DNA from 3 places in the Paenibacillus sp. FSL R5-0713 genome. Region 3 is predicted to be linked to each of the others. Evidence: riboswitches for the same ligand, from Rfam matches in the RefSeq annotation. Region 3 holds a riboswitch; each other region holds the start of a gene.

Region 1 (10,555 bases), 2.2 Mb from region 3:
TTATTATATGACACGGAGTGGTGATTTTTTTATTGACCTGATGCATCCCGAAGCGTCCAAAGGTGCTGCGCTTAAAAGGCTTGCCGAATCCAAAGGAATCATGCCTTCGGAGATCATGGCGATTGGCAACTACTTCAATGATATTACGATGCTGACTTTTGCGGGCAAAGGCATTGCCATGGATAACTCACCTGACGAGGTGAAAGCTGCCGCAGACGAGGTGACACTCTCTAATAACGAGCAGGGAGTAGCACACGCAATCCAAAAATATGTCTTATCGGTTTAATCCTGCATCTTATACGTAAAATGCACGCTTTCCTCATAATCTACCGCCCTCAGGGGCATCCTAAGAGAATAACGTTAGGAATCGAGGAGGACACGTGATGAAATATGATGTGGAATTGGTTGCAGACCTGCGGACATCAGGTGGAGAAGTGCAGGACGTGATGATCAATGGTCAATATGCAGGCTCACTTTTTCTCGTGTACAGAGAAGGAGACCGTTTATCAGGCAGTCTTCAGATCGAGCAGGAGTCTCTGCCAGATGACACAGAGCAACTTATTGTGGATAAAGTGCATACCTATGTCCGATCTCTTGCAGATGCGTTGGAAGCTGCATATTATGAAGTGCTGGTTAGTTGCGGCTCATTGCACTCGGTTCTGCATAAGCCTGAGTCAGATACGATGTGGCCGTCTGAGGATATGAATCATCACGATGGCAGCTATGACGATATAGACAGCAGTGAAAGCAAGGTAATTCCTGTTGCACAAGCCGAATCGTTTACATATGAAGATCGGGATCAGGTTCTGGAGATGGAAATGGTAAGCGCAGGACGCAGCATATCCACCTATATATTCAATGATGTCGAAGGACAGGAAATTGCAGAAGCTTCTTTAAAACAATATGGCGCTGATGTGCAAGGTGAAATACACTGGTATGACGAGCCGGAAGAGACCCAATTGGAAGCCGCAGCAGAGTTGCTGGTCAGAGAGCTGGATGAGGACATCATCGATACGATTACGATCCGCATGTGGCATCAGGGGAATGAACTCGAGACGTTAGAGTGGATACATCGCGATTTCTCCGAGGAATTTGAGGATCTGGATGAATCCGATCAGGATGAGCTGGAAGCTGCTGAAGAAGCATGTTATGTCATGCTGAAACGTAAGGACCGGGAATTCCGGGTGTATGAGCTGTTTCTTCAGGAACGAGGTGGATTGCCTGTCGGAACAGCAACAATAGACACCTCTCAATCCGATCTGACGGGATACATTGATTACGAGGTTCCTGGAACCAGTGTGCAGCGAGAGAGCCTGGTCGAAGTGTTGATGCAGGAGTTGGACAAGGAGATGGAGTTTGATACCCTTCATCTTACGATGTTGTATCGAAATCAGATTATTGATGAAGCCAGAATAGATGGGTAAAAGGCAACTGCCTTTTACCTTTTTTTGTTCTCATTTTGACGAAAAATTCATTTCCCGGTATAGTACCATTAGTTTAATAGAGCTCAGGAAGCGGAGGAGAACAATATGCACTCATTCAGGATCAGTAGCGAATATATTAACGATGGTTTTCAAGCGGTTCAGGCGAAGCCCGAAGATACGGAGGATGTGATGTCGCTGTTGGTGGAGACAGCCGAATGGTTACAGGGCCAAGGTTCTACCCAATGGAACGCTTTGCTTCAAGGTGAAGATTCACATGATACGGCAGGGGCAATTCGGCGCGGGGATGTGTTTGTATTTAAAAAAGGAGCTGACGTAGCGGGAATGGTCATCCTTATGGTTCAGCCAAGCCCGTGGGATATTCACCTGTGGGGTTCAAAAGCTTACGCCGAGGATGGCGCAATCTATCTGCATCGGCTGGCGATCCGAAGAAAATATGCCCAGAGCGGTCTGGGACGAGCAATATTGGAATGGTCCAGCAGCGGCATACACTTTGAAGGCAAACATACGGTTCGTTTGGACTGTGGAGCCGACAACGCAACGTTAAACGCCTTTTACGCGCGGAACGGGTATACTTTTCTGGGAGAGACTGATGGTTACAGTACATATGAGAAGCCGGTGGAGCTCCTGAGCTGAGCATGATGACTGTTCTCTGATTTTAATTTTAATTATTATCAAATATATATTGATGACAACTGCAAGTGGTTGACTGCTGGTTTGGTTTAAAGCTTTTGCTTCTGAGCGTCGTGTTTCATGAATATGTTGTATATACGAGTGATAACAAAAGCTTATCAAGTTCTGCTTAAATCGCCTGGTTTGAATAGCAAGATTTTGCTGTGTCTATCGTAATATAGATGTTCCGGCTGTCCTATGTCATAATGGATAACAGAGCCGTATCAGAGAAAACAAATGAATGAATGTGCATGCAATATAGGATGGGTAATTGAGAGAGATTCTCATTTTGTATCTTTACTGAACATATGTTCTGGTATATCATGAATGAAGATGTATGGAAAGAACGTAAGTAGAAAGGGGGAAACTAACAGTGAAATTGCTGCAGGCGCTTTTCTTTCCTCCGGAGCAGCCCGGAGGTGTATCCTCTATGATTCCGTATATGCAAGAGAGATTTACAACCCCAAGGTGGGAAATGGATCTGTTCTCGTTGCCGAAGCGGATTCGCAACAAGGGCAGGGAGGAAGTTCATTTCGAAACGTTTGACTGGACTGAATATCAGGATAGTCCTGTTGTCCAAAAATATATTCAAACCTATCGTGATTATCTATGGTGGACCAAGTTGCGTATTCAGAAGCCCTATGATCTGATTCATGCTCACCACCCCATTGCCGGACTTGCGATGAAAACGGTCTTCCCGGATACACCTCTCATTCAGACGATTCACTCCAGTTATGAACGAGAATTAATCCTTAATGGACGCATTGAAACGGACGGACCGGAGCATCGATTCCTGCTTGCGATATATGGTGAACTGGAACATCAGGCAGAGCGTCTCTTGACGGTGTCAGACTCGTTCCGTCGTTATCTGGCTCCCTACGTGAAGGAACCTGATGTCATCGGTGTGATTCCCAATGGATTTGATGAGAAGCGCTTTAAGCCGATTCCTCATGATAATGCGATACCACAGCTGGTGACGGTATGTCGGCTTGTTCCGGCGAAAGGATTGGATATTCTTTTCAAAGCCTGTGCGGAACTGAAGGGCAGAGGTCATGATTATGTGTTACATATTATTGGAGATGGACCGATTCGTCCTGATCTGGAAGAATTGGCGCAGCGATTAGGGATCTATAATGAGACCATTTTCTATGGTTACACACTGCACCCTGAGGAATTCATGCCATTCTTTGATATTTTTGTACTTCCTTCACGAGCAGAGGCATTTGGTTCCGTTTTCGCTGAAGCGGCGCTGAGTTGTCTTGCCCTTGTGGGTACGGATGTAGGTGGAATACCCGAACAGATCGAGAATGGTAGCAATGGGTTGCTTGTACCGGCAGAAGATCCTTCTGCACTGGCTGAAGCGCTTGAAAAGGTGATGCTGGATCCGGCTTATCGTTATGAACTTGCCCGTTCAGCATGTGAAAAAGCCAAAACACATTACTCGCTCGGCAGATCAGTCAATGAGCTGAAGAAGATGTATCTACAGTTTCCCAGCAAGACCTAAAAGAGAGAACAAAAAGTGCGAGCCGCTGTGCTAAACAGCGGCTTTTTTTTCATGCAAAAGGTGTGCGCATGAGTGATGAATTGTGGTTATGAAGCAAACGTATGCACATATTCATGAAGTACATAAGCATGTTTATATATTTTTGCGTCCACGAAATGTACCCCAGCGGTTTAATACCAATTTGGCTGCCCAGAACAGTGCCATACTTCCGAAGATAGGGTAAAGGATAGATAGCAGAGAACTGAATCCAAACTGACTGAGTGAGTAACAGAGCAGCATAATGGTTAATGTAATGAAACGGGGATGAACGCGTATATGTTGTCTGAGTTGCAAGGTCATGCCATAGATATCCGCAACAAACGTACTGAATATTTCCATAAAAATAAGGGATACATATACAGATTGTACTGCCCATCCAAGTTGAAAGGCGATGCTGCCCATCGGAATTTCGAATTGGATGATGCCGGGCATCTGTGCCGACATGGCAAAATGGGCTGCCATTAGCATGAAACCTACGCCAATTCCACCCAATACTCCGCCCCACTTCAGCACATTCCGACTACGAATCTGGTTCCCTACAGGCACCAGAACAGCTTGAGCTAACGCCAGATTAAATGAAGTGTACAACAGTGGAGACAGCCATACTTGAATAGGATTTGAGTCTGTCGTCAGTGTGATGAATCGGGAAGCTCCCGGATGATGGATGGTACTTGTGATCATGAGCAGAGATAACAGGAGCATCATAGGCACGACAATGCTATTCATTTGAAGGATAGCTTGGATGCCCCGACCGAGAAGCAGATATGTCCCTACAAGTGTGACGATTAGACCGGTCTGATAATGCAAACCGAGATGTTCGACAAAAACGGAACCTGCTCCGGCAAGCATGACACTGTTCACGCCAATGAGAATGAGAAGGGTCACCCAAGTGATCCATTTGCCCGCCTTGTGGCCGAATAAATGTTTGTTCAGATCCTCATAAGAGCGGGATCCGGTATCGTGGGCGATCAGCATCATTTTGGTACCTAACCAGACAAAGAGCATGGTGGATAAGCCTATGGTGACGGTGGCCCATTTGCCATACTGGGTAAAAAACTGCAAAATTTCCTGCCCTGTAGCGAAGCCGGCTCCGACAACCGTTCCGATGTATGTAAATGCGATCTGCAGCACCCGAAATGCCTGTTTCATGTGTTTCCCCTCTCAGGACCCTGTATAGTTTGGACATGCGGGTACCATGGTACAAGGTATGCTTGACCCACGAAAGTCATGACAATCGATCATGAGCTTTGGCTTGAATCGCGTCTGAAGGACAGCGTCCAGGCAATTTCGCTTGAACTTATAGATAGATATATGATACTTTTACCTCATAGGATAGGCTTGGGAGGTCAAATCATGGAATTATTGAAACAACGAATTTTACAAGAGGGTGTTGTCATCTCGGATCAAGTATTGAAGCTGGATGGTCTGTTGAACCACCAGATTGATCCTGCATTAACGATGGAGATGGGGCGTGAATTCGCTGCCCGTTTTCGTGAAAGTGGAGTGACCCGTGTAATCACAGTAGAATCCTCAGGGATTCCGGTTGCGTTTGCCGCGGCCTATGAACTTGGGGTGCCACTTGTATTCGCCCGTCGCAAAAAAACACTTCTAGCTGATCCTGATGCTTACTGTGAACGCGTACCGTCCTTTACCAAAGGAATTGTAACTGACATTATGGTATCTCGCGAGTTTATTCATGAGAATGACCGTATTTTGTTCATTGATGATATTATTGCCAATGGAGATGCCGCTCGTGGCGTCATCAAAATCATTGAGCGTTCCGGTGCGGAACTCGTCGGATTCGGTGTTGTGGTAGAGAAATGTTTCCAGGCAGGGGCACGAACGATTCGTGAACAGGGGATTCCGGTGGAAGCCTTGGTACGCATTCGTTCCCTGAACGATGGGACGGTACAATTTGACGATAACGAAATGTGACATTTTAAAGGAATAGGGCCTATTTTTTGAACTATGCCTTTGCATGGCCGCTAATTTCATTTATAATGGGGTTATGTTAGGGAGAGGAGGCAACACCATGGGGAACCAACCGGCAACAGAACAATTCTTTAATGATAAGCTGGCGGAATCGAAAGTTCATTTTGAACGTGCCCTGGATTGTAAACATACGGAATTCGATGACCTTTATCCCTATATGATTGAACATCCTCAATTTTTCTGGTACAAACGCTATGTTGCCTGGTCAGAATTACTGACGATTGTAGGCTTATGCGAAGAGTTGTCCTTCTCTTGGAAAGAACAATTTACACCGCATCAAGTGGAGTACCTTGAAGAACGTGTGATGTCCGCCAAAGTGCTTGATTTTTGGTTCGAGAAGAACGACAGCAAAGAGCACGCGCAGCGGTAACTTTCAGTCGGGACATAATTTCGAATGACATGACAGTCCAATACAGTCACGTGAGACCTAAATGACTTTTCATTTAGGTCTCTTTTTGTAAATAAATTTGGAATATAGGAGCCATGAACATGATTAGTGATACAGAATTGGACGCCCTGCGTCTGTCAGGTGAGAAAGTCAGAGTAGTACGGGACGAGCTCGAATCGAACGATGTAACCGGGATTGTCGTTGCCTGGGATGGCGAGCAGGTACTTATCCGTCGTCAGAATCGACGTGTCGTCAAGTTGGATCGTGGTTACCGCTATCAGTTGTTCAGCGAACCCCGGCAAAGTCCACTTGGTGAGTAACAACGATCATTATGTCAGAAGTATGAGCGTACAAATGTTTGGAATTACCATGATTTCTTGGCATAATTGACTCACTCGGGAGAGAAGATAGGTACAGTGAAGAAATTCTGTAACTATAGCCGAGAGGGTGTGCTGCAAGACATGACATTGATGAATGATAAAGTTCATGCCTACAAGGATCAGATTGGAGCATTAAGTGATGTGCTGCCAGGTGTGGTGAAGTCGTATCATGAGTTTACCGGAGAATGCTTCCAACCTGGGGCGATTGATGCGAAGACCAAACAGCTCATCGCGCTTGGTATTGGCTTGTTCGCCAACAATGAGGTATGTACCTTCTATCATGTAGAAGAAGCACGTGCCAAGGGCGCTACAGATCAGGAGATTATGGAGACCGTTGCTGTGGCTGGAGCTGTAGGAGGCGGACATGCCCTGTCCCAGGGCGCGATGCGAGTGCAGAAGGCGCTGCATTAAGTGTAGATGGAGGTAGTCCAAGGACTGTCCTCCTAAAGAGGAAATCAAACAAAAGAGGAGGTTCCGGTTGATCCGGAGCCTCCTCTTTGATATTATCCCTACATTTTCCCTAACATTTTATCGTACATAAACTGTCCAGTTACCCGACGTGCTGTTACGTAACGATCATTGAAATAAGGATTGCTCATTTTGGTGATGCTTACCCCTTTGCTGCTGGATGCATGTGCAAATTGTCCGCCGCCGATATAAACACCTGTATGTGAAATGCCTTTGCCTGTTGTGTTAAAGAACACCAGATCACCTGTCCGAACATTGCTCTTGGCTACTGGAGTACCTGCTTTGGCTTGCTGTTGCGAAGTACGTGGCAATTCAATGCTGTATTTATTGAAAATATATCTCATAAACCCGGAACAGTCGAACCCGGCCAGAGTCGTGCCACCCCACTTGTAAGGAATACCTGTCATGTTGTTCACTACGGAGTTAATACTGCTTGCCTCTGTGCTTGTTGCCCCGGATGTAAATAGTACAGCCGCTCCAAAAATGGAGATAATCAGTTTTTTCAAAATCAATGTTCTCCCTTCGATGCCTACGGAGTTAGCTAAGGGTTCGGTAGAAGGTTCCCTATATTTCCTATGTATAAGAATAATTCACCCAAAATGGTTCCCCCGTTTTCAAACCTGAAACTCGGCAATGAATAATTAAGTTTTTGTAACTATTTGAAACTATATTGCATAAATGCGTAATTGTCAAACCCTTTTAAACCCCTTCGTAATACCTCAATGTTAGCGGAATTAACGATTTTATATGAAAGAAGGCGTCAAGTTTGGGTATCATTGATGACAAAAACGTCATTATTGATTCGTTTGAGACGAAATTGGATAAATAAATAAGTTTGTCATGAGTTAAAAGAACTATCCGTTATGTAGAATTTGAGAGATTATATTCATTAAGTTGCATATATTGACAATAATTGATTTTTTGCATATCATCTGATTATCCAATCCACATATTGGATAAAAATAGATTTTATTATGTTATATATTTAAATTAAGGAGGTTTAAGGACGGGCGTTATAGGTAAGGTAGAATTGTGGATGTTATTACAATGAACATGGGAGAGTGTTACATTTGAAAGCAAAGAAAATAATTACTTTTGTCCTGGCATGCGCTATGGTGTTCTCAACAGTTGGAATCGCAGTTCTCCCTGTAGGGACGGTATCTGCTGCTGATGCATCGGGTACTACAGCGAGTATTTCAGATATTTTGAAGAACCAACTGCCGGATGGAGGTTGGAGAAAAGATTATAAACAAACAAGTGGAGAGTGGGCGAAGTCCACGATTGACAACAAGGCTACATATTCAGAAATTAGAAGATTGGCGAAGGAATTTAAAAAGACGAATGATCCACGCTACTCCACAGCTGCAATTAAAGGAATCAACTTTTTGATCAATATGCAGTATTCAAACGGCGGATGGCCACAAGTCTACCAAAGCTCTGGATATCACAAGCATATTACCTACAATGATGATGCAATGATTAATGTAATGATCATGCTCGATGAAGTAGCAACACGCAAAGGTGATTTCTCATTTATCGACAGTACACTTGCTAATCGCAGTAAAAATTCAGTTGCCAAAGGTGTGGAGGCGATTCTGAATACTCAGGTCGTCTCAGGCGGGAAGCTTACAGCATGGGGACAACAACATGATTCCAGTTCCCTTAAACCAGCGAGCGCAAGAATCTACGAAGTACCATCGCTGACAGCTGGAGAGAGTGTAACGATTGTTAAATTTCTGAAAACAAGGCCTGCTACCGCTAAAATTACCGCATCCATTAAAGGAGCAGAGGACTGGTTTAACAAGGTGAAAATTACGGGTTACAAGTATGAAAGGGCAAATGGTGATAGCAAGATTATCGCTGATTCCAAAGCAGCACCGATCTGGGCACGCTTCTATGAAATAGGAACGGATAGACCCATTTTCATTGGACGAGACGGGGTAGTTAAATACAAATTGAGTGACATTGATAAAGAAAGAAGAGGCGGTTATGCCTGGTATGGCAATTGGCCTTCCAAGCTGTAGTATGACTCCTTTTTGATGAACCAAATGATTAGTTGAAGGTAAAGCCCGAATGGACAAGCATGTCTGGTTCGGGCTTTCATGTTATTATTTTCAGTGTTGACATGATAGATTGGGCATGATATATTATTTCTTGTCGCCGAGATTAATCACGGAGATATAATATGCGGTCGTGGCGGAATTGGCAGACGCGCACGGTTCAGGTCCGTGTGGGCTAACCCCCCGTGGAGGTTCGAGTCCTCTCGACCGCATCGAATAAAAAGACTCCTCAAGCTAACGCATGAGGAGTCTTTTTTGTTTGCATTTTTTGATATTATCCTAACATCAACCATACGGAATGTTTTATTGTGCTGCGGTAACATTAATGCTGTCAATATTCGGTCCTTCCGTTCCCGTTGTAACCACTTTCAAGGTATTGGTCCCGGTGTTCATGGGAACTTGTATTGTTTTTTCAACCCAAGTGGACCAGCTTCCCGTTGCTGGAAAGGGCTCATTGCTGATAACTTTGGTTCCGTTAACAAAAATGTCGAGGTTACGTGTTCCACTTTCCAGCGCATAACGAAACTTTACATTTTTGGTGCCAGTAATCGTATTGTTAATAGCGTTCCATTGAATGGCTGAACCAGTCATTGCATTGAAGTTGACATACCCGGAGCCTGTGTAACCGGGGTAGATCGTTTCAATGGCAGCTTCCGTAAGTGTTGTTCCGGTCTCTGCTTCATAAGTAGTGCCGCTGCCTGTATTTCCGCCGTTATTCCCACCAGTAATGTTGGCAACAAATGTTGTTACGCTCTGAGCGGGGAGTTGTGCGGTGAAGGCTCCATTGGATACGGTAAGCGAGGCCCCGCTTGCCAGGTTGCGACTGCTGTCCGTAACCCATGAGGACACCGTGGAGGCATTACCATTCTGCAGAACGAATTTTTGGCTTGTGGCCGAAGTTCCACGGTTAATTGCCACGACGACTACTTTATTATCCCCTTTATAGGCTGAGACAAATGTGTTCGTATCCGGATTTTTCGTTGCATCGACTCGCAGGTAGCCAGGACGTACAAATTTGGAGAAATGGGCCATATTATATCCGCGTTTGCTTATGGTACCATCTTCTTTCATCGGACCATACTGTCTGCGGATGTACCACCACACATAGGCCTGGAAATCACCTTCCACCATGGCATTGTGCATGTGATAGGAAACCTCCAGTGCTTCAGGCCAGCGGTCTGCTGAGTTGTTGTCACTGTTTGGAACATACACCTCAGTCATCCACAGTTCTTTACCGGCTCCTTTTTGCTTAAAGAGAGGGTAGGCAAAATTCGAAATCTGGGTTCCGTACGTGTGTGCTCCCAGAATGTCCATGTTGGCAAGTGCCTGCGGATCATTCAGGATTGGATCGGATATGTTCTTTAAGTACTGGAAGGATTCAGGTGCCATGACTTTGGTACCTTGAATGGACCCGGCATTTTCTTTCATGAAACGAAGAATTTCTTGTGGAGTCCACCAGGTCCAGTCATGCGCGTAATCCGGTTCATTTTGCACAGAAATGGCATACAGATCTACGCCGTTATTTTTCATATAGGTTACAAAGTCATTCAGATGTTGCGCATATGCGGCATATTTGTCGTATTTCAAACGTTTGGCATTGGTATCTCCAT
Region 2 (10,555 bases), 1.5 Mb from region 3:
ATATCTACAAAACCGTACGGATCGGTGAGGTACAGGAAGATGGACAGTTCAAGGAATTGTGGAATTCTGGTGCGCCTGTCAAGCCGGACCCTTATCTGAAAACGTATGAATGGGGAGCTTCCCTTAGCGCCAAATAACATAGAAACCCCGTAATAAACATAGATAACTCGCTTCAAAGCAGCCGAAACAGAAACGAGGGTGTGACAACACATCCTCTAACCGTATCGCGGTAAAGCGTTGATGTGATGAGTGTATGTATTGGATGTGTAGTGACTGAGACGGATTGAAATCATGCGCATTAGCGAGAGTCACGGTATGGAGGAGGGGATCGCGATGGATATGTTTATCCTGCAGATGTTCAATGGTCTGAGTATCAGTTCAATTCTATTGTTGATTGCACTCGGTCTGGCGGTAACGTTTGGGTTGATGAATGTCATCAATATGGCTCACGGTGAACTGATCATGATCGGTGCATATGCAACGTATGTAACACAAAATCTGTTCATGTCCTATGCTCCAGCGGCGTGGTTTGGTGCCTACTTTGTTGTGGCTTTGCCGATTGCGTTCATTGTAGCTGCTCTAATTGGCTGGCTGCTAGAAGTCGTACTGATCAGGCATCTATATGGTAGGCCGCTGGACAGTCTGCTTGCGACATGGGGCGTAGGGATGATGCTGCAACAGCTGGCCCGCACGATATTCGGAGCGCCGAATGTGGGGGTATCCAGTCCGGCTTGGCTCAATGGGGGATTGGCGATCTCGGATGGCATTGTATTTCCGTACAAGCGAATTTTCATTATCGCATTGGTTGCGGTTGTGCTGTTGTGTATGTATCTCTATATCTATCGAACATCATCCGGAAGACGAATGAGAGCTGTGATGCAGAATCGGAGTATGGCAGGATGCCTTGGAATTTCGACCCGGCGGGTAGATGGCATGACCTTTGCCATCGGTTCGGGCATCGCGGGTATTGCTGGCTGTGCATTAACGCTCATTGGTCCGATTGGCCCTTCCCTTGGCACGTATTATATTGTGGATGCATTCATGGTCGTTGTTCTGGGTGGCGTAGGGAAATTGGTCGGAACCGTGTGTGGTGCACTGGGAATTGGTATGTTCAACACGCTGTTCGAAACGTATACCTCTGCCTCCATTGGCAAGGTGCTGGTATTTGTGTGTATCGTTGCTTTTCTGCAATGGAAACCACGTGGCCTGGTTGCAATGCGTACACGGAGTCTCGATTAACGTGAAGAAGGGGGTTAGTTCATGTCGGCATTACTCAAGACTGGCAGTCTGAAAATGAGGATCATCTGGGCGGTTGTGCTCATCATGATGTGTCTTGCTCCACTGATCTCCACGGAGTTTCGTCTGAGTCTGTTAGCCAAGTTTTTGGCGCTGGCGATCCTGGCCATTGGTCTCGATCTGATCTGGGGATATGGGGGTGTGCTGAGTTTAGGGCACGGTGTGTTCTTTGGACTGGGTGGTTACGCGATGGCAATGTATCTGAAGCTCCAGGCCAGTGGAGCAACGCTTCCTGACTTCATGGGATGGAGCGGTCTCAGTGGTCTGCCCTGGTTCTGGGAACCATTTCGCTCTTTCCCCGTGGCCCTCCTATTGGGGATAGCCCTTCCGGCATTGCTCGCCTTTGCTCTGGGGTGGTTTACGTTCCGTAACCGGATCACTGGTGTATACTTCACTATTCTTACACAAGCCTTGGTTCTCATTACGGTGACATTATTTGTTGGTAAACAGGAATGGACGGGTGGGACGAATGGCATTACCGGATATAATTCAATCTTTGGTTTTACACTTCATTCGGCCGGAACCACCATTGCTCTCTACTATATAACCCTTGCTGTTCTGGTGATTGCTTATGTGCTCTGTCGTCGGATGGTGAACAGTCGGTTCGGCCAAGTGCTCGAAGCTGCGCGTGATGGAGAAAATCGGGTGCGATTCCTCGGATATGATCCGGCAGGATATAAAACGCTTGCTTTTGCTTTTTCTGGTGCGCTTGCAGGCATCGCGGGCATGTTGTTTGTTCTTCAAGTCGGTATTATCTCGCCATCCATGATGGGGATTGTGCCCTCCATTGAGATGGTTTTGTGGGTTGCGTTGGGTGGTCGCGGTACGCTTATCGGTGCAGTCATCGGAGCGGTGGTACTGAATGCAGCCAAAACAGGTATAAGCGAGGCTTACCCTGAAGGATGGTTGTTTGTCATTGGTGGGCTCTTTGTAACGGTAGTTTTGTTCATGCCGAACGGTATTGTGGGTGTGTATCGTCATGTTGTTCGCTTGCTGAAGCGGAGAGGAGAGAGTGCGCATGTCCAAGTCACTCGGGAAAAACCTGAAGTCTACTAAGGATTCGGCAGTCCTGGTAGCTGAGGATATTACAGTGGCCTTTGGCGGGTTCGTTGCTGTCAAAGGCATGAATCTGAAGCTGCATGAGCATGATCTGCATTTTCTGATTGGACCGAATGGTGCAGGGAAAACGACGATGCTGGATGTGATCTGTGGTAAAACCAAACCGTTGTCCGGCTCGGTGAAGATGGGGGATGGCGCGGACTTGACGAAACTGAGAGAACACCAGATTGTTCGCAAAGGTGTAGGACGCAAATTTCAGGCGCCATCAATCTTCGCGGGTCTGACGGTGCAGGAAAATCTGACGCTGGCAGCGGAGACTCGACGTTCCCCTTTGCAAGCCATCGGTATTCGTCGATATGGGAAAATGAGTGCTGCCATGGAGCATGTTACCCTCCAGATTGGTCTGCAAGATCGCGTTGAGACTCGTGCAGGAGCGTTATCGCATGGGGAGAAGCAGTGGCTGGAGATCGGCATGTTGCTTCTGCAGGAGCCACGTGTGTTGTTGCTGGACGAACCAGCCGCAGGCATGACGGATGAAGAAACGCACAAGACAGGGCGACTCCTGCAAGAGATTGCGCGTGAACGCTCGGTTGTGGTGGTGGAGCATGATATGGAGTTTGTGCGAGAGTTCGCAGCCAAGGTAACGGTAATGCATGAAGGGAAACTGCTGAAGGAAGGTACAATGGCGGAGGTGCAGGCAGACCCGAAAGTGGCAGAAGTGTACCTAGGCAAAAGGAGGGATGACCATGCTGTCGCTGCAACGAATTGAATCCGGCTACGGGGAGAGCAATGTGCTCCGCGGTGTGAACCTTGACGTACAGCCTGGACAGGTGGTGTGTCTGATGGGGCGTAACGGTGTGGGTAAAACCACGTTGATGAAAACATTAATGGGGCTGCTCAAAACACGCAAGGGCAGTATTCAGTGGCAAAATCAGGAGTTATGCACCTTGGACACAGCCAAGCGGGCAAGGGCAGGGATCGGTTATGTACCTCAAGGGCGGGAGATTTTCCCGCAGCTTACGGTGAAAGAAAACCTGTTGCTTGGTCTGGAGACAAGTGCTCCGGGATTAAAAACGTTCCCGGAGGATGTGCTTGCGATGTTCCCGGTGCTTGCTACGATGTATGGACGGCAGGGCGGGGATCTGAGTGGTGGACAGCAGCAACAATTGGCATTCGCCCGGGCATTGGCTTCACGTCCGGGGTTGTTACTGCTTGATGAGCCGACAGAAGGCATCCAGCCTTCTATCGTGGAGGACATTCGGCAGGTTATTCTGCAGCTCAAGGCGAAGGGAGACCTCTCTGTTCTGCTGGTGGAGCAAAGTATTGATTTTGTAAGGAGTGCCGCCGATTATATCTATATCATGGACAAAGGCACCATCACCCTGCATGGGACACCGCAGGAACTGGATATGTCGCAGTTTGAACATCATCTGTCCGTGTAGTGTTAATTAGCGTGTTGAGTAGTTAGGTTTCAGGAACGCTTGTCCAGGATATTCGAGTATTTCGGATATAACCGCCGGATGCATTCAGGACAGATATCATGGGTGAATTCGGCGTGGGTATGCTTCTCCAGATAATTCTCAACGGAGGTCCACTGTTCCTCTTCGTCCTTGATTTGTTTGCAGACAGCGCAAATAGGCAGCAGTCCACGCAATGTGCGCACTTCAGACAATGCCTTCTTCAATTGGTGTTCTGTCTTCCTCTGTTCGGTAATATCCATGTGTGCAATCAAAGCTAGATCGGTATCCAGAATTGTATTCGTGTGAGACAGAGGGGTGAGTTCCACGCGAAACCACCTCTCTTCGTTGTATACAGTATACACGCAGATATCATATGTATGATTTCGATTAAAGGGTATTCCGCGTTCTTTCAAATTCTGTGCGACAAGTGCCGTGTTTGTGTTCTTGCTTCGTATTGCCCAGGCTTCCGTCAGATGCAGGTAATGTGCATGATTAATATTCGCATCCGGGTATGGTGGTGATTGGCCGAGCCCCTGTTGCCAGGCGCGGTTACAACTGTGAATGATCCAATTATGATCAACGATGATGAGTTGGTGACGTATGGACTGGAACGACAGTCTCTCCAGATCGGATGTAACATGTCTCATGGATGGGACCCTCCTTTGACAGAAATCTTATCTCAGTTCATCTGGAATATCCAAAATATCAGCGACCATGTGCCTGAATCGGGTTGCTTTGCGTGTGCCGTGAATGAGATTGGATAAACGGTAGGGTGGGATGCCGTGCTGTTCGCAAAAGGCCTTCTGGTCCATTTGTAGTTCGGTTAGCCGTCGTTTGATGGCCCATCCGAACGGAGTGACTGGTTTTTTCTTGTTCTTGTTCAAAAGGGTTCACCCCTGGTTAGAATGTAGTATTCAGTCGCCCTTTCTTCATGTAGAATATATAGAAATGCGAGCTGTATATTTCATTATATACGTAAATCCGTCATCTAACAATTAAAAAAGACGGAAAAAAGTGTATTTTGTGATGTTAAATGGCGTAAATACGTTAAATAAACAAATAAAATGACAAAAAACACGTCGGCAAGGAGGTTGCCGGCGTGTTTTTTAGTTTGTTTGATGAAGGGAAGGGGGCGGGTTTGTGGAGCAAGAGGACTAGGCTCTGTAGGCATGAAGTCCAGCTCCAAGCATATGGAAACTGGGGAAAAATGATTTCATGGACATCGAGGTTGGCTGTGCCAGTCCATCCGCAGCCGAGGCGCTTACGGTATTCCATTCAGTCTCCAGATCTGTGGCCAGGCGTACCATCAGATCTTTGGTTATATCGTTATTCAGGGGAATGACTTTGGAGGCTTCGGTTATGCAGGCATTCATGGCTGAATGCAGGTAACCAAGGACCGCTTCCTCGACCGGGATGTCGAGGTGGTGGTTAATCCAGGCGTGAACAGTGGAGAGGCAGCCAACCGAATCATATTTGGCGAAGATCTGTTCGAGCTGGCTAAAATCAATCCAGGGGTGCAGAGCGCGTGCCAGTCTGATCAATCGTTTTCCCATGGCGGCAGCTTGTTCTCTGAGATCTCCAGGAGTTCGCTGAACATGGACCAGTTTATCGATCAGAGCTATCCGCCATGTATCCTTGTGATCTGCTGCGGTATAGATGCCTTTGATGGCCATGCCTTCAAGACGAACAATGCTGGGATGCAACTGACAACGCATGAATGATTCGAGATCTTCAGCATTACGAATGGTACCCTCCCTGATATGGATATCCATGCCGAAGGAATGGGTAAACCCTCCAACCTGAATAGAGGAATCAAGCAGTTTGACATAATCGAGCAGCTTATTCCCACGGTTCACAATCATTCGCCTCCTGTGTTCGTTAAATGTCATGTTAAATGACATTTATATTCCTTTTTGCTAACTTTATGTTTGAAAATCCGAATTATATGATAGTTATCATCCCATAAACGTCCGCTTTTTGTCAATAGTATCCGTTAAATTTAATGAATAGATTCTGATATTTAATATTTGTGTCATTTTATATAACTTATTATGTTATTTATGTGACGAAGTGCAGGGAGGACTATATATAAGAAAGGACTATATATAAATGAATCAACAAGATCGGCTCTTACCGAAAAAGAGGGGATCAAATCTAATAATATGCACTTCATGGGTAAACATGACGAGAATATGCGTTTTTTGAGGAAAATGCCTAGCTAAAAAAGAAGGTTTAAAAAATACTTTACTTTTATTTCAGAACCCTGTATAATCAATTCTGTTGCCGATTATTTACGACATGCGGTCGTGGTGGAATGGCAGACACGCTATCTTGAGGGGGTAGTGGGCGTATGCCCGTGGAGGTTCGAGTCCTCTCGACCGCATCATATGAACGATGAAGAAGAAGCTTTCCATTAATGGAAAGCTTCTTTTTTTGCCTTTTTGAACAGTCTGGTACCAGAAGTTGAAAAAAGGCCATCCATTACCGGGGGTAATGGTGCTCTACCTTCCGGCTAAGGGTGGCCGATGTACTATTTTTGCAGTAAGTTCTTGATATCTTCTTCAATCTTGTCAGGTGTTGTTTTGGGAGCATAACGTTTAACTACCTGTCCGTTCTGATCCACAAGGAATTTGGTGAAATTCCATTTGATTGCTTTGGAGCCGAGCAGGCCGGGTGCTTCTTTGCTAAGGTGTTGGAAGAGCGGGTGAGCACTTGAGCCATTCACATCAATTTTCTCAAACATAGGGAAGCTCACGCCATAATTCATCTGACAGAACTCCGCGATATCGTCGGAAGAACCTTTTTCCTGGGCAAACTGGTTGCTTGGAAATCCAAGGACTTCAAATGGCGCATCCTGGAACTTGTCTTGCAGTTCTTGCAGACCTTTGAATTGAGGTGTAAGTCCGCATGAGCTTGCCGTATTCACAATCAGTAACACTTTATCACGGTAGTCGGACATTTCAACTTCTTGACCGCGAAGGGTATTCACTTTGTAATCGTAGACTGTCATCTCAATCGCCTCCATGATATCATCTGATACCTTTCATTATATTGGTTACAATTAAATAATGCAAAACTAATATGATGTTAAAAGAATCAAAACTGGCAAGTTGTGCAGAATGCGTGAATGAATTGCGAAGTGATTTACGCCAGAGTGAGAATTAGATAGCCTTGACGAGGTGGATAGCGTATAACCGTATTGTAAGCGTTATTATATATGAATAATGGCGAAAATCTGCCGATTCGGTGATCTGTCCGGACTTTACACTGCCATGGCACGGGTGTATGATTCATATCGTAATTTCAATTTAAAACTAAATTGTACCTGAAAAACGAAACAAACGATAATATCGCTCGATCTTAACTTAAGATATACGAACGATGTTTTAATCGCTGAGTTTCCATTCATTCATGAATGGGAAACGGGGGAACCAACGGAATGCGCTGTCCAGGACAGTAGGCATTCAAGGGGTGAATTTTCCGGTGACAGCCGGAAATAGGGCGACTCTCGCGCCCGAATCCGTCAGCTAACCTCGTAAGCGTTAAAGGGAGAGGCAACAAGCCGTACGCTGGTTCATGGCGTTTTCGCCATGGATTCTTTAAGAAGCGTTCGGGAGGCCTTGGTCCCCCACGCTTCTTTTTTGTTGTCTTTTCACGCCAAGGGAGGAACGAATGATGGATACTGAGATGATCTTAGTGACTGCTCCTAATGAAGCAGGACGCAAATTTATCAAATTGCTGATGTACAAAAAAATGCCGTTTGCCGTTCTAACCAACAGTGCAGGGGAAGAGCGCAGACTCCGTAGAATCGGAGTAGAACATGTCATTCGCATGAATACGGCTGCAGCTCAAAAATGGTTTTTGCCGCAGGCAAGCGTTGGTAACGTGTTTATTTTCGAGAACAGCCTGAATCTGACCTGTCGTTATTTACAGATCTGTCGATCGTGGACATCAAAATCCCTATGCGTCATTACGGAGCAAAGCCATCCGAAGGGGATCTATCGGGGAATGGGTGCAGACCGGATTGTATATTCACTCAATGGGGAAGTCGGCTTTCTCCTCAATGGGTAATGTCATAGCTTGAGATTGCTCAGGTGTAAGGTGCCTGTTATAATTGAATGTATCGATAAACGGAAATTTGAGGAGACTCGTGCATGATGGTGAGTCTTCTTTTTTATGGTTTTAAAGGTAGTTCAAAAAGTCCGCTTTTGATTACGAAGGATGCCTAGCGGCATCATCAGCATCGAATATGAAATTCAGCCGAAATGTCCGTTGCTCACGTAGTTTTCCCTACGCTCCGCTACTCCATTTCTAGCTTCATTCCATCTTCTCGATACTGAAAACCAGACTTTTTGAACACGAACTTTTAGATTGCCTGTGGCTTACAAGGAGGAATTGGCGTGCCGGATGTGGGTGGATTGAAGTGGTTGTTTTTTGATGTTGGAGATACGCTAGTGGATGAATGGGACCCCGTTGATGATATTATCGGACAGTTCGTTCGCGAAGCCGGTGCTTTGGGGTATCCGGTGAAGATTGAGGCGGTACGTGAATTGTTCGCGAACTGTTATCAGAAATATGAACAATGGCCCATGAGAGTGGCAATTCGCACATTCATTGAAGATGAAGGACATCAGAAACAGATTCAGGACAAGCTGAAGTTTAAAAAAGATCTTGAACGACCTTTTCCTTCAGCGGATTCCGTTCTTCAGCAGTTGTCGCGGTATTATCGCATTGGCATTATCGCCAATCAGAGTCCTGGAACGGAAGAAAGACTGGAGAGTTACGGACTGCGAAAGTATGTTGATGTTCTGGCATGCTCGGCTGAAGAAGGGGTGTCCAAGCCAGATCCAGAGCTGTACGCTGTAGCCCTGAAACAGGCGGGTTGTGCACCGGAGGAAGCCGTCATGATCGGGGATCGGATTGATAACGATATCATTCCTGCCCGGAAGCTGGGCATGCGTACGATTCGAATTATGCAGGGGTACGGAAGATTCCAGCCAGACCGATCGGATGACGAACGTGCGGATTGGACTGTGGATTCATTGGATGAACTCCTGCCTTTACTGGTGCCGGATCAGGAATAGATGATTATTTGTTAGAGCTCGGAGTTTTACTACAAAAAGAAACACCTCGCTGTACTGCAATAATAAAGGCTGATCAACTTGGTATTGAATACCGGAGTTGATCAGCCTTTTTGATGTTTAGTCGATATGACGAGATTAGAATAACCGGATCGTCTGAATGATCAGATATACATTCAGCACAACGATAATTGCGGCAATGACCCATGAGATGATTTTGAGCCACAATTTGTTAGCGAATGCACCCATGCTTTTTTTATCACTCGTGAACATGACCAGAGGGATTACCGCAAAAGGTAATTGAAGAGACAGTACAACCTGACTCAAAATGAGCAGTTCTTCTGTGCCGTGTTCTCCTGCAATTGCTGTGACAATTACTGCCGGGATGATGGCGATCAGACGTGTGACCAGTCTGCGCAGCCAAGCCGGAATCCGAATGTTGAGGAAACCTTCCATAACAATCTGCCCTGCGAGTGTACCTGTAAGGGTAGAATTCTGGCCTGATGCTAACAGCGCCACACCGAACAGGATACTTGCGATTGTAGTCCCTAATAGGGGGGTGAGCAAGTGGTAGGCATCGGAGATCTCGGCAACCTGCGTCATGCCGGCACTATGGAATACAGCAGCTGATACAATCAGGATGGCCGCATTGATGAACAAGGCGAGTGTTAGCGCGATTGTAGAGTCCATGGTCGAATAACGAATCGCTTCTTTTTTGCCCTGTGGTGTCTGTTCGATCTGACGCGTCTGCACAATGGAAGAATGCAGATACAGATTATGCGGCATCACGGTTGCTCCTATAATACCAATGGCAATATAGAGCATGGCAGGGTTCTGCAGGATCTCCACATTTGGGACAAAACCATGGAGAACACCGCCCATATCCGGTTTTGCCAGGAACAGGTCAATCCCGAAGCAGAGGGCAATGGTGGCCATCAGCACGATGACGAGTGTTTCCAAGGCGCGGAAGCCTTTGTTTTGCAGTACAAGAATCAGGAGTACATCAACGGCGGTGATGATAACTCCGTACAACATGGGAATGTTAAATAAGAGCTTTAATGCGATGGCAGAACCGATGACCTCAGCCAGATCGGTAGCTGCAATGGCCAGTTCACACAGAATCCATAACATGACGACAACGGGCATGCTGAAGCGTTCGCGGCAGGCTTGGGCCAGATCCCGTCCAGTGACGATGCCAAGCTTTCCTGCCAACGATTGAAGTACAACGGCCATCATGTTCGAGAGTAAGATGACGGATAACAAAGTATACCCGAACTGCGATCCGCCTGCGATATCTGTTGCCCAGTTGCCGGGGTCCATGTAACCTACGGCCACGAGATACCCTGGCCCTACAAAAGCGAGAAATTTCTTCCACCATGCCGCATTCTGCGGTACTTTCATGGAACTATGTGCTTCTCCGAGTGAAGGGGCTATGCCTGCAGTAGACAATGATTCACTTGAAGGAGCGTTGAATGGATTTTTTTTACTCATACGTTTATCACCTGACTCTTTGGAATAGTGATGCGGGACGAACCGCTCAAGATATATCTAAATTTTTATGTTTATTGTTACATTGTACTCCTTCAATAATTTTTGTCTAGTGCAACTTTTATGTATTAACACAAAAAATATGTTCTAATTTGAAAATGCTCTTTTGTA
Region 3 (10,555 bases):
GAATGTCTATTACGTCCAATGAAACCACCTGGATGAAGAAAGATGGGACTCGTGTAGAAGTCAGTGTCAGTACGGCTCCAGTACGAGACGAAGCTGGGGAGATTACCGCGCTCATTAGTGTCTCCAGAGACATTACGAGCCGTAATCGGATGGAAGAGCTGCTCAGACGCTCTGAGAAGCTAACAACCGTGGGCCAGCTTGCGGCAGGTGTCGCGCATGAAATACGTAATCCACTCACCACGCTGCGCGGATTCCTACAGTTACAGCAAGAGAGCAACAAGCTGAATCATCGTCATCTGGATCTGATGTTATCGGAGCTGGATCGCATCAACCTGATTGTTGGTGAATTCCTGATTTTGGCCAAACCGCAGGCAGTTCATTTTCAGAATCGGGATATTCGTTTTATTCTCGGCGATGTCATCTCTTTACTGGATAGTCAGGCGCACCTGCATGGTGTAGAATTTGTACTGCGTGCCTCATCCGATTCGGCTATGGTACACTGTGAAGAGAACCAGTTGAAGCAGGTATTCATCAATTTGCTGAAAAACGGTATGGAGGCCATGCCAAATGGAGGAAACATCCACATCAAGCTCAAGCATGACGAGCAGTCGAAGCGCGTCAGAATTGAGATCAGGGATGAAGGCATTGGTATCCCGGAAGAGATGATGCCCAAGCTTGGGGAGCCTTTCTTTACGAATAAGGAGTCCGGGACAGGGCTTGGTCTGATGGTCAGTCAGCGAATTATTCAATCACATAAGGGCATGATGGATATTAAAAGCGTCATGAACAAGGGAACAACGGTTATTATTGAACTGCCTGCATCCGAGCAACAACCGGAGGTTATCGAGGCAGATCAGGTAACGGATGAACCAATTACAGATGAAGAGAAATAGATGAGGTGAGATTACCTTTTGCGTATTAATAAATTTATTAGTGAAACAGGTTATTGCTCGCGGCGTGAAGCCGACAAGTTGGTGGATCGTGGGCTGGTAACCATTAATGGAGTTAAGGCTGAGCTGGGCAGTCAGGCAGAAGAAGGCGACGATGTACGCATTAATGGCAAACCGATCAATGAAAAGAGAAAACATGTATATATTGCGCTGAATAAACCGATTGGAATCACAAGTACTACTGAGCAGCATATTCAGGGGAACATTGTTGATTTTGTCGGACACGATGAACGTATCTTTCCAATTGGACGTCTGGATAAAGACTCGGAAGGTTTGATTCTGATGACCAATGACGGAGATATCGTTAACCGGATTCTTAGAGCAGAAGGACGCCATGAGAAAGAGTATATCGTCACTGTTGATCGAACGGTCACGCCGAGTTTCATTAGAGGCATGAGCACCGGAGTTAAGATTCTGGGTGAGATGACACTGCCTTGTACCGTGACCCGGATGACGGATCGGGTATTCCGTATTATCCTGACCGAAGGAAAGAACCGTCAAATTCGGCGGATGTGTAGTGCCTTTGGCTACGAGGTTCGTAAGCTGAAGCGGATTCGGATCATGAACATCCATCTTGGAGAAATGGCAACCGGTTCTTGGAGAGAGCTCACCGCTGCTGAAAAAGCGGAGCTGGGCGGTCTGCTGGACTATTCACTGGAATAGTCGATTCGACTTTCTTTGACCCAATAAGAGCAATAATTATTGAAGAAAATATAAAAGCAAAAGACCGCTCCCTATCGTTAGATGGAGAACGGTCTTTTTGGTCATCGGCGGCCTAGTGGCCTTTAATTTCCTCCGCCAACGGCTTTTACATTGGTATTGTTACTTTGATACTTCCGAATGATAGAAACCTCTACACGGCGATTCTGTGCCCGTCCGGCATTGGTGTCATTACTGGCAACCGGGTGATACTCTCCATAACCACTTGGTGTGAATTTGGAAGGGTCCAATTGTGTGTTCAGCAACAGGATTTTCAGGAAGTTAAGCGCACGGTCTGCACTCAGATCCCAGTTATCCTTATATTGGTTGTTCGAAATGGGAATATTATCGGTATGACCGGATACAACCACTTCGTATTCAGGAAATTCTTGCAGCATGCTTGAAATGGCTTTGGCCAGGGATCGTGATTCAGGCTTCACATCTGCTCGGCCTGAGGAGAACAGGGCGTTATCACTGATGGTGATTTTCAATTCAGACTGATTCAGCTTGGTGTTCAGCTGGTCCGAAAGGCCGTTCTTCGAGATATACTGGTCAAGCCGTTTCTTGAGCTTCTCCAGATCTTCCTGCTCTTTTTGAGCCATTTGTGCATCCGTAATCTGAGCTGGTGTTTTTTTAGTGATTTCTGTAGGTTCCTGTTTGTTCTTACCCAAGTCAACACCTGGCGTATCCGGATTCATGGACGTATGATCCAGAATACCAGAGCCTCCATTCAATGCACTGCTTAGTGCGGAAGCCATCTGCTCGAACTTGGCCGCATCGAGTGAACTCATGGAGAACAACGTGATAAACAGGGCAAGTAACAAGGTCATCAAGTCAGAATAGGGAAGCAACCAGCTCTCGTCTATATGTTCTTCATGTGGTTCGTGCTTTTTAGCCTTTTTCACCTGATGATCCCTCCTTCTCTTCCAGTTGTTTGCGTTCGGAAGGTGTCAGGAATACGGATAACTTTTGATTGATGGCAATGGTGGATACACCAGATTGTATGGATAACAACCCTTCAACCATCATCAGCTTGATCTCCATTTCTTGCTTGGACATCCGCTTCAGTTTGTTAGACATCGGGTGCCATAACACGTAACCACTAAATATACCAAGGAGTGTTGCGATAAATGCTGCCGCAATCGCATGGGAGAGTTTCTCCATGTCACTGAGATCGGCAAGTGCTGCGATGAGGCCTACAACGGCCCCGAGAACCCCGAGCGTTGGCGCGTACATCCCCGCCTGGGCGAAGATCAAGGCACCGCCGCGGTGGCGCTCCTCTGTAGCATGAATATCTTCCATCAGTACATCACTTACAAATTCCTGATCGTTGCCGTCGATAATCATACGCATACCGCCACGAAGGAACTGATCGTCAATCTCTTCTACTTTTGATTCCAGTGCAAGCAAACCTTCACGACGGGTAGTGGAAGCCCAATCCATAAACGTGCCGATCAGAGACACTCGATCAATAAGTACTTGATTTTTGAAAATAATCGCGAAAAGCTTAGGGATTTTCTTAACTTCTGACATAGGAAATGCAATAAAAATGGTTCCTGCCGTACCAACAAAGATAATAACGTAGGCTGCCGGATTGTTAACCAGGTTGATTAAGGGCGCACCCTTCAGGAACATACCGAGTACAAGGGAGACCAGCCCAAAAACTAGTCCAATAATCGTTGAAATGTTCATCATACACCTCATCCATGAGATAAAATTGAATCCTTTCAAGCGGCTGTATTCGGGCTTCCGGACGAATTTTTGGCCGCAATCCGTTCAATGTTAGGCATTCCTTGCGGTTGCTAAAACAGTTCAAACGGTCATATATAGTATTTATCGACCAGAAGGCCTTTTTTTTTAAGGGCTATTTTCAGGTATAATAAGATCAAATCCGCTCCTTAGGGGCCGAATAGGAGTGAAAAGCCAATGGGCGTAAAGCATGGACGGGATTATGAAGGAATTTTGACAGATCTGACAACGGCAATTGGACGCATACCGGATCGGTATGTTTTCTTTGAAATGGACGCGGAAGAGTGGGAGAGACTCGCTGCACCTGAGCAACTTGAAGTGGATGAGGCGTTGGCGGAAGATTTGTTCTATGCACTGGGCGAAGAGTCTGTGATTCCGGTTGGAAGTGGCGTGGTCATCCATGATAAGGAACAGCACCGCATTCATATTCTGATCGGGGAAGAAGAGTTAACATTTGTACCTTTAATCTAGTGTATATACATGCATTTTAAGGTGTATGAATGGAACTGGAATTTTCCATAAAGCCTTATGGTTAGTGGTTCTACGCCATATAAGTTGATTGGATTTTGAAGCTTGTCCGTGGTAAGATGTTACTCGTGAAATGGGCTGATCGCATGGCGATGAGCCTGGCCTTTGAGGTTGCTGACGATAGCACCGAAGGTGTTGGTGGTTATACGGACGCACGTCTGTAATGTACCATCCTATGGGGAGGAAGATAACGCATGGTTTTTTCGCAAGAGGAAGTCGAAGCTCATCTGGGAAGGCTGGAAGGCTGGGAACTGGAAGAGGGACGGTGGATTGTACGCAAATTTGTGTTCTCCAACTACATGAAAGGGATTGCATTTGTGGATGAGGTCGCTGCGATCTCGGAAGCGTTCAATCATCATCCTTTTATTACGATTGACTATACAACGGTTACGCTGCGTCTCACGTCATGGGATGCGGGCGGTATTACATCTGTAGATATTAAGGAAGCAGGGCAGTACAACGAAGCTTATGACAAAATGAGGTCGGAATAACGAAGTTGGTTATTATCGCGCGGCCGGAAGTGAGTGAACCCATACATGTCAGACTATAATCAGGAACAACCTCTTATTGCTGTCGTAGGCAGTCTCAATATGGATCTCGTGGTGAAGACAGATACGATTCCGGAAGAGGGAGAGACAGTGAGCGGTGAGGAACTCCACTATCTCGCTGGCGGCAAAGGTGCAAATCAAGCTGTCGCTGCTGCGCGTCTGGGTGGACAGACCACAATGATTGGTGCGGTGGGATCGGATAGTTTTGGCGAACGTCTGCTGCACAGTCTGACGGAAAGTGGTGCAGATGTCTCGCAGGTTCGCAGATTGGAAGACACGGTTACAGGGACAGCTTCCATCTGGCTCTCTCGAGGAGACAATCGGATTATCGTTATTCCTGGTGCGAACGGGCAAGTAGTGCCTGAGATGCTGGAAGAAGCGGATACGGTAAAAAGCCTGACTGCAGCCGCAGCGGTGCTGCTACAGCTGGAGATCCCGCTGCCAGCGGTTACCCGCGCCGCCCAACTGGCGGCTGAAGGCAGCGCACTGGTGGTGCTCAACCCGGCTCCCGCGGTGCCGGGTCTGCCCCAGGAGCTCCTGCGGTGCGTGGACGTTGTCACGCCGAACCGCAGTGAGCTTGCCGTGCTGACCGGCCGGGATCATCTCCGGCCGGAAGACCTGGATGCGGCGGTCGCAGAGCTCGCCGCATCCCTCGGGGCCGCTGTCGTCACGACGCTCGGCCCCGAGGGGGCTGTGTACGCGGCGGCGCCTGGTGGCCGCGTACAGGCAGGGCGTGCCGGCGCATGCCGTGCGCCCGGCTACGCCGTAAGCGCCGTCGATACGACCGGCGCTGGCGATTGCTTCAACGGCGCGTTGGCGGTAGCCCTCGCGCGCGGTGAGACGTTGGACGCGGCCGTAGGCTTTGCCATGGGTGCGGCCGCGTTATCCGTGACGAAGCTCGGCGCCCAGTCCGGGATGCCGTCCGCACGTGAAGTGGAGGCCTTTCTGGCCGAGCATGCGGCAGATGCCTAATCAATAGCATAACAAAGAGGCTCTTATTCTCCCAAAAGGGGATTAAGGGCCTCTTTGTTATGTGTGTGCAGAGATTACTTCTTCTCTGACAGCCACATGGCGATATTGGCAATCTCTTCATCCTGCAGTTTGCCCTTGAAGGAAGGCATACCGCCACCTTTACCTTTGACAATCGTAGTGTAGATCTTCTCCAGATCATCCTGGCTGCCGATGTTTGCTAGAGCAGGTCCTACGCCACCCTGAAGCTGATCCCCGTGACAGGAGATACAATTGGCTTTGACCAGTGCTTCAGCCTGTCCGGCATCCAATGTGACTTCCGGCATGGTAGGCTTGGCTTCTTCAGCCACTTCTTCTTTCCCTGGAAGCGTAAACATTAAAACAATAGCTAAAGCGCATGCTGCAAAAAATACTCCGCTCATGATCCATTTGTGCATCCCTTATGTCCCCTCCAGAATGAAAGATCATCTAACCTGAAACTATCCATATCATTATAACGGAACCTGTACTGACATCATAGCATTTTGTGGGAAATTTTTGAACTAATCACATAACAAGGCGCAAATTTGGTTGTTTTGCAATGGATTTTAATCACGAGGCCCTTCATAAACCATACAGTGAAAGGGCTTCAAGCCGCTTGGGGTCTGTCGTTCGTATGTATCCTGGGTGACAAATCCACTCTTTAGATAGACTTGAATGGCACGAGCATTCCAAGTGAGCACTTCCAGATCGATCTCATTCATCGGATTTCGGCGAATGGCTTCCTGTACAATGGCCGTGACAAAAGCTGTCCCTTGCCCCTGACCACACAGCTCTGGATGCATGCCGAGGCCAATCCGGGTTACCCCTTGAAGTGGGAAGTATTGAGCAAATCCACATATACGATCGTTCTGATCCAGGACAATCGCATATTGCTCCTGCCGCAGCTGTGCATCTCCGAATTCCACTTCCAGCGCTTTCATCTGCTCCCAGGGGAGCCAGCTGTAGATATTGTAAGGCGGATCATACTGCCAACTGCAGATGAGCTCCGCATGTTCTTCTCGCATGGGTACAACGTGAAACGTTACGGGGGCTTCCTTCATACACCTGCATGCTCCTTTCCTTGAAACAGAACTCTCTGTCCACTCTACAAAAGAGATATTCATTTAGCAAGTCTCTCTTACCAGAAAAAATATGAAACAAAAGTTCCGGTAATTCCGTTTATATTATAACAGGATGGGTAAAAACATCATAAGGGCACGGACGAACGAGGACAAAATGAGCCTGTTGATGTTGTAGGATAGCCCCGAGCGTAACTTGCAATATGAATCAGGATGGAAGCACAAAAAAACCGCCGGATACATTCCTGCGGAGAATGTACCGGGCGGTTCTGTTATGCTTCTTGCTTCGTTACAGTATGGTTCATGGTTACAGTATCATGTTGCTCAGCTTGTCCCTAGTCAAGGGCCAGTGATTCATACGCGTCCGTGCTCATAATCCGTTTAGCGCCAACATAACGATTGGCCCAATAGCTTTCACTCAATGCACTGATCGTAACACCTTTGGAAGAAGAAGAGTGTGCGAACTTTCCATCCCCTACAAAGATTCCTACATGGGATACGCCTTTACCTGTAGTATTAAAGAATACCAGATCGCCAGCTCTCATTTCCATGCGGGATACGGAATCGCCCATGTCGAATTGGGAACTGGATTGGCGTGCCAAATCAATACCCAATTTGTCGAATACATACCGTGTAAATCCGGAGCAGTCAAAGCCGTTAAGCGTTGTTCCCCCACTTTTGTATGTAGTTCCCATTGCTGAATCAATTACTTTATCCATTTTTGAATCTGCGAATGCGCTACCTGCACCAAGCGATAATGCGAATGTGATGCTAAGTACAGCTGCGGTTAATTTCTTCTTGAACAAGAGATATTCCCCTTCCAACGCCTGCGAGGTTAGCTTAAGGATTCGGTTGAAGGTCCCCTATGATCCCTCTGTAGCAAGATCAATTCACCCATAACTGGTTCCCCCGCTTCCCAGGTGCCAGGAATTTGGCTATGCTAGTTATGCACCTGCGAAATCAAGAAATGACGATTTAATTTTAAGTAGTTACAAATATGAATGTAAAGATTACAAAGTTGTTACTAAAAACTCACTGCGATTATTGTAACAGAGGAGTACGTCTTTGGCAACGTTTAGCAACAAAATTAGCAAAAAAAACCTCGACCTTTGACGGGGAAAGGTTGAGGTTTGCCTATTTATAAGTACATAGCAGGCCATGAGTTTAACATGTGATGGTAACAATTTTTAAACTAAATGCTCTCACCTTTGGATACTTTGGACTGCCACAATCGGAAATGGCTGCATATTTTCCACAGACTCAATAGACATCTGGCAAGTGGATACGTCTGTTGTAGTATAAGTCCGGTAAGTCCCGTTAATAACCATGAGGCTGAAGTGAATGCCCCAAAGACGAGTAAGTGGACTCCGCCCAGCAGGAGAGCAATGCCGATAACGGCGATGAGATGACGCAGTGCAATCCAGAGTGCTTTGAGGGTGCCGTGAGCCCCGCCTTCTCCTTCTGGTGCCGACACACCGAACTGCATGTAGAGCATGACATGGTGGATGACCCATCCATATACAATCCAGGCAGCAACATAAGGTATACCAGGCAAAAGTAATTGAAGGGAATGAAATCCGTCCATGAGGATCGAGTAGAGCTTCGGTATGAGCCAGTAGGCGGGCAGAAGTATCAATAATGTACGTATGGTGTGCAGCAGCAGCATCGGTTTCCACAGTTTTTTGATTCCACGGACGAATGGGATGCGCTCTTCTGTAGAATTAAAGTGCTGAAGTGAGTAGAGCAGTCCTGCCTGAATAAGGGGGCTGATCAACATGCGAACCAGCAGCATGCCCCCCAGAATCCATAGATAACGATGAACCTCCGGATGGGTAGATAGGTTAAGTTGGCTTTCCATTTTGAACAAAAGTGTACTCAGTTCCCCGGCATCAGAATCTGGATAGCGCAGGAGGAGTGGGATGACTGCCGATTGTACCATTCGATAGAAGAAATATCCCCAAATGAGTTGATAAAGAAATAAGAGTGCCGCAATGAACATATGCTGACGGACGAGAAACCAGCCTTCACGTATTTTCGCTTTCACCGTATCCACCTCACCATGACAGACCTCCGAATATGGCTTCTATTAGTTTGGTTACACTCATGCTCCAGCGGGACTTCGTCTGCTCATCCAGTCCGGATTTTAGGAAATTGTTCATATGGCGGTTCTCCAGCACGATCGTGTACAGGGGATCGGTCATGGCCCAGGCTACGGGGGATGTGTGCGTTAATTTATAGGTAATTCGATCTTCTATGCCATCCCATTGCTTGGTGAGGGTATGTCCGTCTTCAAAAGCAATGCGAACAGGAACGGCGTTGTAATCACTGCCTTTTTTGACGATCGTCACGGATGACTCGTACCATGTTTGACCGTCTTTCTGTACAGGCGTAACACGAATCTTCTCTACAGCAAAGTCAGCCATTCCATTACCGTAGACGTATTGGTCAAAATAATCAGACCAGGACGTGCGGGTCACTTGTTCCACAACGTTCTGAAAATCTGCCGAAGTGGGATGTTTGAAGCGGTACTTCTTCACATAGGTAGAGAGAATGCGTTCCATCTTTTTTGTGCCGACTTGATGTTCAATACCAAGCAATACAAGCTTGCCACGTGTGTAGACATTGGCTGCATACTCATTCTGTGAATCGAACTTCCAGGATTCTTGTGTTAAGGATGAAGGAGACGTAATCAGGCCCGATTGTACCGGCAGATTCGGAATCAATCCGTATTCCTGCTCCATCAATTTGTCTTCTGCATAAGAGGTGAACCCCTCATCCAGCCAGGCTTCCTCGAATTCGTTGCTGGCAACCATGCCGTAGAAGTACTGGTGTCCGATCTCGTGGACTACGGTACGTTCCAGGTCATAACCTGGAGTAGTGTCATCGGCTCCAAAGGCCGTTACCAGCGTAGGGTATTCCATACCTCCAGCACCGTTCCCCGCTTTGGGTGGAACAACGATGGATAAGGTAGCATAAGGATACGGGCCAAACCATTTGCTATAATTGGATAGAGCGGCCTTCGCGGCGTAGAAATAACGTTCCTTCAGATCCTGATGAGCAGGATCCAAATATAATTTGATTCGTACACCAGGCACATTGGGTGCAGAGAAGGGTTCCTCGGCGTAGACAAAATCCGGTGAAGCTGCCCAGGCGAAATCATGCACATCATCGGCATAGAATTGATAGACTTTTTCTCCGTTCTTCACCACGGCTTGTTGTGTCGGAAATCCGGTAGCGGCAACTTTGTATGTTTCAGGCACCCGAATACGCACACTATATATACCGAAGTCGGCGTAAAACTCTGAATTGCCATGGTATTGGTGCAGATTCCAACCTTCCGTTGTCCGTCCGCGCCTGCCCACAGGTTCATAGGCACTTAATTTGGGAAACCATTGACCTGCCATGACAAAATCATCAGCAGTTCCCATCCGGGCAAAAATCTTTGGCAGATTCACTTGGAAGCGGGTGTGGAGTGTAATGCTTTCTCCGCCTTTGACGGGTTTGGGTAAGCGTACTTTAATGAGGGTGGTGTCCTTGATATTTCCGTCATCTGGTTGCACATACTGCATCCGGTGCAGCAGAGAGAGCCCGTCCTCCGTTTTCATTTCGGTAATATTCATGGAGCCATAACCGTTGGTAGGCATGACATCACCCCGAAGCTTTCCGCCGGATTCCTTCATAAAGGTGGTGTCAGCAGAAGAGAAGGCGTTGGGATACATATGAAAGTAAAGCTCGTTGACGGTTTTTTTACCTGGATGTGTCCAAGTAATCGTCTGAGTCCCTTCCAGTACGTTCCCTTCGACCAGTTTTACATCCATGTGATATTCCACAACACGGTTGCTGTACACTTCGGCAGTAGGGGTCTGTACACTTTCTGGAGGTGCTGGGGTTGGGGACTTTGCCTTAGGCTTGCCCGATTCCGGGGCAAGTGTTGGCAATTCGGAATGAGTTGAGTGAGTATAACCCAGAGTGATCCATATCCCTCCGGCCAGCACACACAGGGCCAGGGATG

What was found. Region 3 has a riboswitch for cyclic di-AMP ahead of MKZ12_RS00530 (C40 family peptidase). Riboswitches for the same ligand answer to the same signal wherever they lie in the genome.
Region 1: linked by a shared signal. The riboswitch ahead of MKZ12_RS10545 (C40 family peptidase) and the one ahead of MKZ12_RS00530 (C40 family peptidase) in region 3 are both predicted to bind cyclic di-AMP.
Region 2: linked by a shared signal. The riboswitch ahead of MKZ12_RS06995 (hypothetical protein) and the one ahead of MKZ12_RS00530 (C40 family peptidase) in region 3 are both predicted to bind cyclic di-AMP.

Annotation. Positions count from the first base shown of each region.
Region 1 is NZ_CP150229.1:2,289,330-2,299,884, forward strand. Features, by position in the region: gene MKZ12_RS10500 (Cof-type HAD-IIB family hydrolase) at 1-286, shown strand, start outside; gene MKZ12_RS10505 (hypothetical protein) at 384-1,424, shown strand; gene MKZ12_RS10510 (GNAT family N-acetyltransferase) at 1,530-2,078, shown strand; gene MKZ12_RS10515 (glycosyltransferase family 4 protein) at 2,488-3,618, shown strand; gene MKZ12_RS10520 (hypothetical protein) at 3,751-4,806, opposite strand; gene MKZ12_RS10525 (xanthine phosphoribosyltransferase) at 5,011-5,592, shown strand; gene MKZ12_RS10530 (hypothetical protein) at 5,690-6,019, shown strand; gene MKZ12_RS10535 (hypothetical protein) at 6,139-6,357, shown strand; gene MKZ12_RS10540 (carboxymuconolactone decarboxylase family protein) at 6,499-6,828, shown strand; gene MKZ12_RS10545 (C40 family peptidase) at 6,927-7,391, opposite strand; cyclic di-AMP (ydaO/yuaA leader) riboswitch at 7,397-7,528, opposite strand; gene pelA (pectate lyase) at 7,947-8,909, shown strand; tRNA gene MKZ12_RS10555 (tRNA-Leu) at 9,073-9,157, shown strand; gene MKZ12_RS10560 (carbohydrate-binding protein) at 9,249-10,555, opposite strand, start outside.
Region 2 is NZ_CP150229.1:1,587,535-1,598,089, forward strand. Features, by position in the region: gene urtA (urea ABC transporter substrate-binding protein) at 1-137, shown strand, start outside; gene urtB (urea ABC transporter permease subunit UrtB) at 334-1,239, shown strand; gene urtC (urea ABC transporter permease subunit UrtC) at 1,261-2,352, shown strand; gene urtD (urea ABC transporter ATP-binding protein UrtD) at 2,315-3,124, shown strand; gene urtE (urea ABC transporter ATP-binding subunit UrtE) at 3,102-3,797, shown strand; gene MKZ12_RS06970 (hypothetical protein) at 3,827-4,462, opposite strand; gene MKZ12_RS06975 (XRE family transcriptional regulator) at 4,490-4,699, opposite strand; gene MKZ12_RS06980 (urease accessory UreF family protein) at 4,970-5,671, opposite strand; tRNA gene MKZ12_RS06985 (tRNA-Leu) at 6,116-6,198, shown strand; gene MKZ12_RS06990 (glutathione peroxidase) at 6,346-6,825, opposite strand; cyclic di-AMP (ydaO/yuaA leader) riboswitch at 7,197-7,372, shown strand; gene MKZ12_RS06995 (hypothetical protein) at 7,488-7,886, shown strand; gene MKZ12_RS07000 (HAD family hydrolase) at 8,216-8,899, shown strand; gene MKZ12_RS07005 (Nramp family divalent metal transporter) at 9,035-10,387, opposite strand.
Region 3 is NZ_CP150229.1:102,686-113,240, forward strand. Features, by position in the region: gene MKZ12_RS00480 (ATP-binding protein) at 1-893, shown strand, start outside; gene rluF (23S rRNA pseudouridine(2604) synthase RluF) at 912-1,613, shown strand; gene motB (flagellar motor protein MotB) at 1,736-2,554, opposite strand; gene motA (flagellar motor stator protein MotA) at 2,541-3,341, opposite strand; gene MKZ12_RS00500 (hypothetical protein) at 3,576-3,869, shown strand; gene MKZ12_RS00505 (hypothetical protein) at 3,965-4,090, shown strand; gene MKZ12_RS00510 (4a-hydroxytetrahydrobiopterin dehydratase) at 4,121-4,417, shown strand; gene rbsK (ribokinase) at 4,463-5,446, shown strand; gene MKZ12_RS00520 (cytochrome c) at 5,521-5,880, opposite strand; gene MKZ12_RS00525 (GNAT family protein) at 6,031-6,525, opposite strand; gene MKZ12_RS00530 (C40 family peptidase) at 6,879-7,313, opposite strand; cyclic di-AMP (ydaO/yuaA leader) riboswitch at 7,353-7,490, opposite strand; gene MKZ12_RS00535 (hypothetical protein) at 7,736-8,587, opposite strand; gene MKZ12_RS00540 (M1 family metallopeptidase) at 8,598-10,555, opposite strand, start outside.